DNA from 3 places in the Paenibacillus sp. FSL W8-0426 genome. Region 2 is predicted to be linked to each of the others. Evidence: a T-box and tRNA genes for the amino acid it is inferred to sense, from the RefSeq annotation. Region 2 holds a T-box; the other regions hold tRNA genes.
What was found. The T-box of region 2 lies ahead of trpS (tryptophan--tRNA ligase). A T-box ahead of a tRNA ligase gene usually reads a tRNA of that ligase, here a tRNA-Trp.
Positions count from the first base shown of each region.

Region 1: it has a tRNA-Trp gene. The T-box ahead of trpS (tryptophan--tRNA ligase) is inferred to sense a tRNA for this amino acid. The anticodon was not compared.
Region 3: it has a tRNA-Trp gene. The T-box ahead of trpS (tryptophan--tRNA ligase) is inferred to sense a tRNA for this amino acid. The anticodon was not compared.

Region 1 is NZ_CP150203.1:5,863,855-5,867,102, forward strand. Features, by position in the region: gene MKY59_RS26515 (methyltransferase domain-containing protein) at 13-840, opposite strand; tRNA gene MKY59_RS26520 (tRNA-Leu) at 1,030-1,108, opposite strand; tRNA gene MKY59_RS26525 (tRNA-Cys) at 1,117-1,190, opposite strand; tRNA gene MKY59_RS26530 (tRNA-Gly) at 1,200-1,274, opposite strand; tRNA gene MKY59_RS26535 (tRNA-Gln) at 1,281-1,355, opposite strand; tRNA gene MKY59_RS26540 (tRNA-His) at 1,362-1,434, opposite strand; tRNA gene MKY59_RS26545 (tRNA-Trp) at 1,459-1,532, opposite strand; tRNA gene MKY59_RS26550 (tRNA-Tyr) at 1,541-1,626, opposite strand; tRNA gene MKY59_RS26555 (tRNA-Thr) at 1,631-1,706, opposite strand; tRNA gene MKY59_RS26560 (tRNA-Phe) at 1,728-1,803, opposite strand; tRNA gene MKY59_RS26565 (tRNA-Asp) at 1,898-1,975, opposite strand; tRNA gene MKY59_RS26570 (tRNA-Met) at 2,003-2,076, opposite strand; tRNA gene MKY59_RS26575 (tRNA-Val) at 2,093-2,168, opposite strand; tRNA gene MKY59_RS26580 (tRNA-Glu) at 2,231-2,302, opposite strand; tRNA gene MKY59_RS26585 (tRNA-Ser) at 2,322-2,410, opposite strand; tRNA gene MKY59_RS26590 (tRNA-Asn) at 2,414-2,489, opposite strand; rRNA gene MKY59_RS26595 (23S ribosomal RNA) at 2,608-3,248, opposite strand, start outside.
Region 2 is NZ_CP150203.1:3,240,233-3,243,480, reverse strand. Features, by position in the region: gene MKY59_RS14695 (YeiH family protein) at 1-417, shown strand, start outside; gene MKY59_RS14690 (DUF6254 family protein) at 478-606, opposite strand; gene trpS (tryptophan--tRNA ligase) at 710-1,696, opposite strand; T-box leader at 1,765-2,016, opposite strand; gene MKY59_RS14680 (DMT family transporter) at 2,270-3,241, shown strand.
Region 3 is NZ_CP150203.1:403,389-406,636, reverse strand. Features, by position in the region: tRNA gene MKY59_RS01950 (tRNA-Gly) at 600-670, opposite strand; tRNA gene MKY59_RS01945 (tRNA-Pro) at 684-757, opposite strand; tRNA gene MKY59_RS01940 (tRNA-Leu) at 764-842, opposite strand; tRNA gene MKY59_RS01935 (tRNA-Arg) at 856-932, opposite strand; tRNA gene MKY59_RS01930 (tRNA-Gly) at 938-1,012, opposite strand; tRNA gene MKY59_RS01925 (tRNA-Leu) at 1,020-1,107, opposite strand; tRNA gene MKY59_RS01920 (tRNA-Lys) at 1,118-1,193, opposite strand; tRNA gene MKY59_RS01915 (tRNA-Trp) at 1,211-1,284, opposite strand; tRNA gene MKY59_RS01910 (tRNA-Tyr) at 1,294-1,379, opposite strand; tRNA gene MKY59_RS01905 (tRNA-Phe) at 1,391-1,463, opposite strand; tRNA gene MKY59_RS01900 (tRNA-Asp) at 1,651-1,728, opposite strand; tRNA gene MKY59_RS01895 (tRNA-Thr) at 1,739-1,814, opposite strand; tRNA gene MKY59_RS01890 (tRNA-Val) at 1,820-1,895, opposite strand; tRNA gene MKY59_RS01885 (tRNA-Glu) at 1,916-1,987, opposite strand; tRNA gene MKY59_RS01880 (tRNA-Ala) at 1,997-2,072, opposite strand; tRNA gene MKY59_RS01875 (tRNA-Ile) at 2,107-2,183, opposite strand; rRNA gene rrf (5S ribosomal RNA) at 2,223-2,339, opposite strand; rRNA gene MKY59_RS01865 (23S ribosomal RNA) at 2,415-3,248, opposite strand, start outside.

The sequences.
Region 1 (3,248 bases), 2.6 Mb from region 2:
GTAACTTCATGCTTATTTCCGTACAGTTTTCATCTGAGGTTGATCGAGTTGAATCAATATTTTTCCGAATCGTCCTCCCCGCGTAAACGTGACGACGCCATCCGGAAATGTCTTTCTAATGTGCTCTTCAGCAAGTCGCAGAGTCTGTTCATCCGTTGGCAGCTTGTACGTTTTGAGCCATTCCGGCAGCTTATGCACGACATCCTCCAACGGCATCTCCAACGTAGTCGTTTCTTTGGTGATAATGCTCGTATAAGAATATCCCTTCAAATATAGAAGCTGTTGGATGTATGCCATATCTCCTGCTCTGAATGTCGATTTTACCCCCAACACCTCTTTCAACTCATCCATTAGGGTGTGCTCGCGTGGAGCCGCCATCGTGCTGATATACACATATTGCCTGGCGCAGAGGATGGCTTGTTCCACCGTCTCCCAGTCGGACATGGCTGGACACATGGAGGCAAACACCAAATCGAACTTCTTTTCCCAGCCTTTGTCCTGAATGGACAATTCCTCAAAACGTTCCGACACAATGTCGATCCTGGATCTTAATTCGGCAGGAATGGTTTCTTTCATCAAAGCGGTCAGAAAATGCGAAGGTTCAACAGCAGTAACCGTTGCTCCTTTTTCCGCGAATGGTATGCTGAACGCACCTGAGGCGGCGCCGACATCCAGTATCGTTAACCCCTTATATTCGACGCCCTGATTCTCAATCCAGCCCATAATGCGACCAGAACGTTGTTTGCCTTCTTCCGTGAACGACTGATGGTGGTATTCTCTGGCCCACCGTTCAAAGGCTTCCTCCGTATCGAACGGATAGCTCCCTTTCCTGGGAGGCATGGACGCCTTTCTCTTTCTCCAGGCTTCTTCCCAAAGAGATAGGTCAAATAATAATTGTGAATAATCGTGTTCTGTATGCAAATCCGGCACTGTACTCCCACCTAATCATTTCATTTTGTAAGCATATAGATAAACAAAAAAACAGCCCATTAGATGTAATCTCTACTGGACTGTTTTCTTAATACTGAATACCGGCGAGAGGACTCGAACCTCCACGGTTTCCCACTCGATTTTGAGTCGAGCGCGTCTGCCATTCCGCCACGCCGGCATATTTACTGGAGGCGCCACCCAGATTCGAACTGGGGATAAAGCTTTTGCAGAGCTGTGCCTTACCACTTGGCTATGGCGCCATATTCTATTGGAGCGGACGACGGGAATCGAACCCGCGACCCTCGCCTTGGCAAGGCGATGCTCTACCGCTGAGCCACGTCCGCAAATAATGGCTGGGGATATAGGATTTGAACCTATGCATGACGGAGTCAAAGTCCGTTGCCTTACCGCTTGGCTAATCCCCACTAGAGGGCGATCGAGGGGAATTGAACCCCCGAATGCCGGATCCACAAACCGGTGCGTTAACCACTTCGCCACGATCGCCATAATACATAATTAATAAAGAATTGGCAGGGGCAGCAGGAATTGAACCCACACTAACGGTTTTGGAGACCGCTGTTCTACCTTTAAACTATGCCCCTAAAAGCAATGGTGGAGGCTGATGGATTCGAACCACCGAACCCGTACGGGAGCAGATTTACAGTCTGATGCGTTTGGCCACTTCGCTAAGCCTCCACAATGGTGCCGGCGAGAGGACTTGAACCCCCAACCTACTGATTACAAGTCAGTTGCTCTACCAATTGAGCTACACCGGCATATTCGATTATTAGATTCAATGGTGGCTCGGGACGGAATCGAACCGCCGACACGAGGATTTTCAGTCCTCTGCTCTACCGACTGAGCTACCGAGCCATAATAAAGTTAATCTTGAAACGTTGCACTTTATCCAGGCGTCAGTGCCTTACAGCAGATTTAGTGAACAGCTTCCTCAATGTTTGAAAGAAAATGGCGGAACCGACGGGATTCGAACCCGCGATCTCCTGCGTGACAGGCAGGCATGTTAGGCCAACTACACCACGGTTCCAAGATCCCTTATTTAAAATAAGTTCAATTGCGGGGGCAGGATTTGAACCTGCGGCCTTCGGGTTATGAGCCCGACGAGCTACCGGGCTGCTCCACCCCGCGTCGTTAAAAAAGTATATGGTGGAGGCTGAGGGGTTCGAACCCCCGACCCTCTGCTTGTAAGGCAGATGCTCTCCCAGCTGAGCTAAGCCTCCGAACAAGACATTTATGATCATATCATATAATCAATGATAAAATCAAGTCTTTTGGATAAACATGACCCGTAGGGGATTCGAACCCCTGTTACCTCCGTGAAAGGGAGGTGTCTTAACCCCTTGACCAACGGGCCTTGCATTTAAAAATCAGAACGGAGAGAGAGGGATTCGAACCCTCGAGACGCTTTTGGCGCCTACACGATTTCCAATCGTGCTCCTTCGGCCAACTCGGACACCTCTCCATATGGCTCCCCGAACAGGACTCGAACCTGTGACAACTCGATTAACAGTCGAGTGCTCTACCAACTGAGCTATCAGGGAATATTGTTTTGTATTGAAAAACGATCCGCACATCAACTGATGTACCCGTTTTTCACTCAGAGATTGCTCTCTGAAAACTGGATTCGAAACGAAATCTGCGACTTAGAACCTGCATTTTTTGGATAAGCCCTCGACCGATTAGTACTGGTCAGCTCCATGCATTGCTGCACTTCCACCCCCAGCCTATCTACCTCGTCGTCTTCAAGGGGTCTTACATACTGGGAAATCTCATCTTGAGGGGGGCTTCACGCTTAGATGCTTTCAGCGCTTATCCCGTCCGTACATAGCTACCCAGCGGTGCTCCTGGCGGAACAACTGGTACACCAGCGGTACGTCCATCCCGGTCCTCTCGTACTAAGGACAGCTCCTCTCAAATTTCCTACGCCCACGACAGATAGGGACCGAACTGTCTCACGACGTTCTGAACCCAGCTCGCGTACCGCTTTAATGGGCGAACAGCCCAACCCTTGGGACCTACTTCAGCCCCAGGATGCGATGAGCCGACATCGAGGTGCCAAACCTCCCCGTCGATGTGGACTCTTGGGGGAGATAAGCCTGTTATCCCCAGGGTAGCTTTTATCCGTTGAGCGATGGCCCTTCCATGCGGTACCACCGGATCACTAAGCCCGACTTTCGTCCCTGCTCGACTTGTAGGTCTCGCAGTCAAGCTCCCTTATGCCTTTGCACTCTTCGAATGATTTCCAACCATTCTGAGGGAACCTTTGGGCGCCTCCGTTACTCTTTAGGAGGCGACCGCCC
Region 2 (3,248 bases):
AAAGAGGCTGTCGATCTGGCCGTCATCGTTAAACTAACCCGTGTAGCGATGCTGGTGCCCGTTGCGCTCCTGATCGGATTTTGGACTCATCGCAAGGAAGGCTGCAAACATGCAGAAACGGGCGTTCCGGATAAGAAAGGTTGGAAATCTATTCCCATCCCTTGGTTCATTTTTGGTTTCCTTGCGATGAGTGCGGTGAATACATTGCAGATCATCCCTGCAGCGGCAGCAAACCAGATCGTTTTCGCGGCTTATTTGCTCATTGCGATGGCGATGGCTGGCCTGGGACTCAATGTAGATACAGGTACATTTCGACGAATGGGTTTAAACGCTTTGGCCGCCGGTTTTATCGGTTCGGTGCTGCTTGCATTTATGGGATATATATTGGTGAACATGTTAGGCCTAGGTCGATCCTGAGCCATTTGGCAAGCTTCTAAAATGCAAAAGACTGCCGGTAAAATACCGACAGCCTTCCACCTATAACGTAGTATGCTTCTCGTCATATTCGCTTGATAATTCTTTGAGCGATTTGATTTTGCCATGAGGATGCTGTTCTTGCTTTCGTGACTTCCAAGCAGCTTCCTGCCTTCTTTTCTGGCGTGCCATAAAAGGAGACCTCCTCTGGAAAATAGAAGTATACCACTTTTTTATGTTGCCATTCGTAGGCTGCTTTTATTCATGTTTCAAAAACACGAATCCAGGCTTTCATTTAAAATGTGACCAAACCCATCGCCTGTTTGGCGCGTTTTAGGGTGTCATATGCTTTCTCGGATGCTTTTTGGGCACCTCGTTTCAGAATATCGTCCAACTCCCGGGAATCTACGATTTCCTTGAATTTTTCCTGAATGGGTACTAATTTGTCAACCACGACCTCTGCCAAATCCTTTTTGAACGTGCCGTAACCCTCACCGGCGTATCTCTTCTCGATGATTTCCACGGGTTCGTTGGCAAACACCGAATAGATTTCGATCAGATTGCTGACGGCAGGCTTGGTGTCCCAGTCACAGCGTACGCTGCCCTCCGAATCGGTGACGGCGCGGGCAAATTTCTTCCGGATCGTGTCAGGAGGATCGAGCATCAACACATAACTGCTGAGGTTCGGATTGCTCTTGCTCATTTTCTTGGTGGGATCATCTAATCCCATGATTCGACTGCCAATGTCCTGGATCAGCGGTTCAGGTACAACGAACGTCTCCCCGAAACGATGATTGAAGCGTTCGGCCAGATTGCGCGTTAATTCCAGATGCTGTTTCTGGTCTTCGCCGACAGGTACATGGGTCGCTTGATAGAGCAGGATATCGGCTGCCATAAGGACCGGATACGTGAACAAGGCCGAGCTTACCGATTCTTTCCCGTTCGATTTGTCTTTGAACTGGGTCATTCTGCCCAATTCGCCAAAGCTTGCTTGGGTTTCAAGCAACCAGGCAAGCTCCGTGTGAGCGGGCACCTGCGATTGCAGGAAAATGGCGGATTTCGCCGGGTCAATGCCGGCCGCAATATAGAACGCCGCGATTTCTCTGGTCCGCCGTGCCAATTGTTGCGGATCCTGCGGCACAGTGATGGCATGCAAATCAGGAACGAAGAAAAAACACTCAAAATCATGTTGATACTGGACGAATTGACTGAGTGCCCCGCCATAACCTCCAATATTCAAGTCGCCGCTAGGCTTAATGCCTGACAAAATTTGTTTGTTCATTGTTATTCCTCCTCTTTTACGCGTCCTTCATCCCGAGGCTTCCAAAACAAAAAAAACACTTCATCCCGTAAAGGGACGAAGTGTTTGGCTCCGCGTTACCACCCGAATTCGGCCAAAGGCCGCACTCTAACCTGTCAAAACGACTAACAGGGCTCCCTGGAATAACGGTGGGATGCCGTCAACGCCTACTGTTCGCAGTACGAAGTTCGGATTGAAGCGAATGGACCCATTCATTGCGCTGCCTCGTGCCGGACCTCTCACCAATCGCCGGCTCGCTTGGACGAATTCGCACAACTACTCTTTCCATTCATCGCCTAAATATCATTGTTGGTTAATTGTTAAAGAGTTTACATGAACAAACGAAGGAATGTCAACCTTTAAATGTTGATGGCCAGGCCATCGCCCCGTTGAACGTTTTCCTGGTGGATGAACCGGAACCTCAAACTCTGCCTATGTCGGACAAAGAACGTGATTTTATCATTTTTGATTACAAGCGGCGGCCATTTGTGATATGGTCAGAAGGATGTGTTATTCGAACATATACATATACAATGTGCGAGGAGAAGATTGAACGTGCACGGAGAATCGGCAATCGAAAAAAAACACCCATTTAGCAAACCTTTATTTGTAACCGTAGTTGCCAGCCTATGCTGCCTGTTGTGGGGAAGTGCTTTCCCGTCCATTAAACTAGGGTATATCGCTTTTGAGATCGCCCCGGAAGACATTGCGTCCAAATTCGTTTTTGCCGGGTATCGGTTCATATTGGCAGGGCTGCTGCTCCTGATTCTATTTCGTGTCTTTCGAAAACGGAAATTCGAATTGTCCGGGCGTCAATGGACAAGCCTCGCCATGCTTGGCGTATTGCAAACAGGCTTGCAATATATGTTTTTCTATATAGGCGTTTCAAATACGACCGGTGTCAAAGGATCGATCATGAATGCAACGGCGACCTTTTTCAGCGTTGTCCTGGCCCATTTCCTATATCAAAACGATAAGCTCAGCAAAAATAAAGTCTTCGGTTGTTTACTCGGATTTATCGGCGTAATCATCGTCAATTTTCACTCAGACCTGCTGACGTTCTCCGTCTCATTTACAGGGGAAGGGTTCATTATTATCGCTGCACTCATTTTTTCCATTACGGCCATTTATGCCAAACATTTGACAGGCTCCATTGATGTGTTGATTGTAACGGGGTTCAGCCTGTTCGTCGGCGGATTGGCACTTGCCCTGCTAGGTGTTTTGCTTGGGGGCAGCGTGACGCACTTTACGCCGGGGTCTACTGGCAACCTGCTGTATTTGGTTGTGCTGTCCTCAGCTGCGTTTGGTTTGTGGAATTTGCTTCTGAAGTACAACAAGGTGGGCAGAATCTCCGTCTTTAACTTTCTTATTCCCGTTTTCGGCGCATTGTTATCGGCGTTATTTCTGGGGGAAACCATTTTCGAACTGAAAAACCTGATTGCCCTGCTGTTCGTGTCGGTCGGAATTTATATGGTCAATCGTGTACAACGCGCAACCTCCGTTTGGAATCGTGCCGCCCAAAAATGACCCACCA
Region 3 (3,248 bases), 2.8 Mb from region 2:
ATGTTCATTAACGTGCCCATAAGCCCATTCAATCTATGCAATGCTGCATAATCTGTTTGCCATCGTAGTAAAGGCTCTTTCATCAGCCGTGGAACATCATTTATAAGCAACAAAAAAAGCCCTTGCAGCGCAAAAGCTTTTTTGTGTTTTAAATATAAGTTGGGTGATGGTCGAAGTCTATGGTTGTCAAACGTACACAAGATCGAGAAAAGGACCCGCTCGTCTAAATGCGAAGCAGATCCTTCTTGCATTAATTTAAAAACAGACCATTAAGAGACGACGAATTGGACTACTATTGGGGTTCCAGGATCGAGCGCTTCGCCTCCAGGAATCGTGGCATTCTTAAATACTTCTACATTTCTTTTTGCGTTTATAATATGTTGTTCCACTCTTTAGGAGGATCGGGCGAAAATCAGAACTGTGGATGGGCCGGTACAGATACCGAAATCTAGGATGTGGAATTGAATATTCCTCCCTGGTCGGCATCGCTCCGAGGATTGAGGATACGGCATACCGCGGGCACGCTGCTTCGAGATCAGTATGTCGAAATTTAAGCAAAGAAAAAACCCTTGTCGCACAAGGGTCTCAAAAAAAGTTTAAGCGGGTGATGGGAATCGAACCCACGCTACCAGCTTGGAAGGCTGGAGTTCTACCATTGAACTACACCCGCATCCTATAAAAAATCGGGATGACACGATTTGAACATGCGACCCCCTGGTCCCAAACCAGGTGCTCTACCAAGCTGAGCTACATCCCGAAAACATACCGGTGAGAGGACTCGAACCTCCACGGTTTCCCACTCGATTTTGAGTCGAGCGCGTCTGCCATTCCGCCACACCGGCTTATTTAATTAAATGGCGCGCCCTGAGAGATTCGAACTCCCGACCTTTTGATTCGTAGTCAAACGCTCTATCCAGCTGAGCTAAGGGCGCATATTTGGAGCGGACGACGGGAATCGAACCCGCGACCCTCGCCTTGGCAAGGCGATGCTCTACCGCTGAGCCACGTCCGCATATGATTGGTGCGGTCGAGAGGACTCGAACCTCCACGGGGGGTTAGCCCACACGGACCTGAACCGTGCGCGTCTGCCAATTCCGCCACGACCGCATAATATAACTGGTGAGCCATGAAGGACTCGAACCTTCGACACCCTGATTAAAAGTCAGGTGCTCTACCAACTGAGCTAATGGCTCTTACTAAAAAAATTCTCTGGCAGGGGCAGCAGGAATTGAACCCACACTAACGGTTTTGGAGACCGCTGTTCTACCTTTAAACTATGCCCCTATAAAATAATGGTGGAGGCTGATGGATTCGAACCACCGAACCCGTACGGGAGCAGATTTACAGTCTGATGCGTTTGGCCACTTCGCTAAGCCTCCACAATATAAGGTGGCTCGGGACGGAATCGAACCGCCGACACGAGGATTTTCAGTCCTCTGCTCTACCGACTGAGCTACCGAGCCATATTCGTTTATAAAGATAAAAGCGGAATTGACAAACCCAATACCGAATTGCCATCCCTGATGAATATTCAAAGTGACGGAACCGACGAGATACTCTCACTTCGTTCGAGACTGCGCAGCTTATGCTTTCGAAGTGAATGCTTCGACGAACCCATTTACGGATTCTCATCCCTGATGAATATTCAAGTGGCGGAACCGACGGGATTCGAACCCGCGATCTCCTGCGTGACAGGCAGGCATGTTAGGCCAACTACACCACGGTTCCAGGCACTAAATGGTGCCGGCGAGAGGACTTGAACCCCCAACCTACTGATTACAAGTCAGTTGCTCTACCAGTTGAGCTACACCGGCGTATATGGTGGAGGCTGAGGGGATCGAACCCCCGACCCTCTGCTTGTAAGGCAGATGCTCTCCCAGCTGAGCTAAGCCTCCACATTCTTAGAAAGTTGCTATGACCCGTAGGGGATTCGAACCCCTGTTACCTCCGTGAAAGGGAGGTGTCTTAACCCCTTGACCAACGGGCCTTGATATAATGGTGGAGCCAAGCGGGATCGAACCGCTGACCTCCTGCTTGCAAGGCAGGCGCTCTCCCAGCTGAGCTATGGCCCCATAATATGTAGGATTTATTGATTTGTAAGTTAAATGGTGGGCCCTGGTGGACTCGAACCACCGACCTCACCCTTATCAGAGGTGCGCTCTAACCAACTGAGCTAAGGGCCCAAGCAAATAAGGCGAAAAAAAAGCCCCTTAAGGGGTTTCGCTTGGCGACTTCCTACTCTCCCAGGACCCTGCGGTCCAAGTACCATCGGCGCTAGAGGGCTTAACGGTCGTGTTCGGGATGGGAACGTGTGGAACCCCTCCGCCATCGCCACCAAACGATTTTTCAGTTCAGAGATTGCTCTCTGAAAACTGGATTCGAAACGAAACTTGCGATCTTAGAACCTGCATTTCTTGGATAAGCCCTCGACCGATTAGTACTGGTCAGCTCCATGCATTGCTGCACTTCCACCCCCAGCCTATCTACCTCGTCGTCTTCAAGGGGTCTTACATACTGGGAAATCTCATCTTGAGGGGGGCTTCACGCTTAGATGCTTTCAGCGCTTATCCCGTCCGTACATAGCTACCCAGCGGTGCTCCTGGCGGAACAACTGGTACACCAGCGGTACGTCCATCCCGGTCCTCTCGTACTAAGGACAGCTCCTCTCAAATTTCCTACGCCCACGACAGATAGGGACCGAACTGTCTCACGACGTTCTGAACCCAGCTCGCGTACCGCTTTAATGGGCGAACAGCCCAACCCTTGGGACCTACTTCAGCCCCAGGATGCGATGAGCCGACATCGAGGTGCCAAACCTCCCCGTCGATGTGGACTCTTGGGGGAGATAAGCCTGTTATCCCCAGGGTAGCTTTTATCCGTTGAGCGATGGCCCTTCCATGCGGTACCACCGGATCACTAAGCCCGACTTTCGTCCCTGCTCGACTTGTAGGTCTCGCAGTCAAGCTCCCTTATGCCTTTGCACTCTTCGAATGATTTCCAACCATTCTGAGGGAACCTTTGGGCGCCTCCGTTACTCTTTAGGAGGCGACCGCCCCAGTCAAACTGCCCACCTGACACTGTCCCCGTACCCGATTAGGGCACCAGGTTAGAACCTAGATACGATCAGGGTGGTATCCCAACGGTGCCTCCACACAAGCTGGCGCTCATGCTTCTCAGGCTCCCACCTATCCTGTACAGATCGTACCCAAATTCAATATCAAGCTGCAGTAAAGCTCCATGGGGTCTTT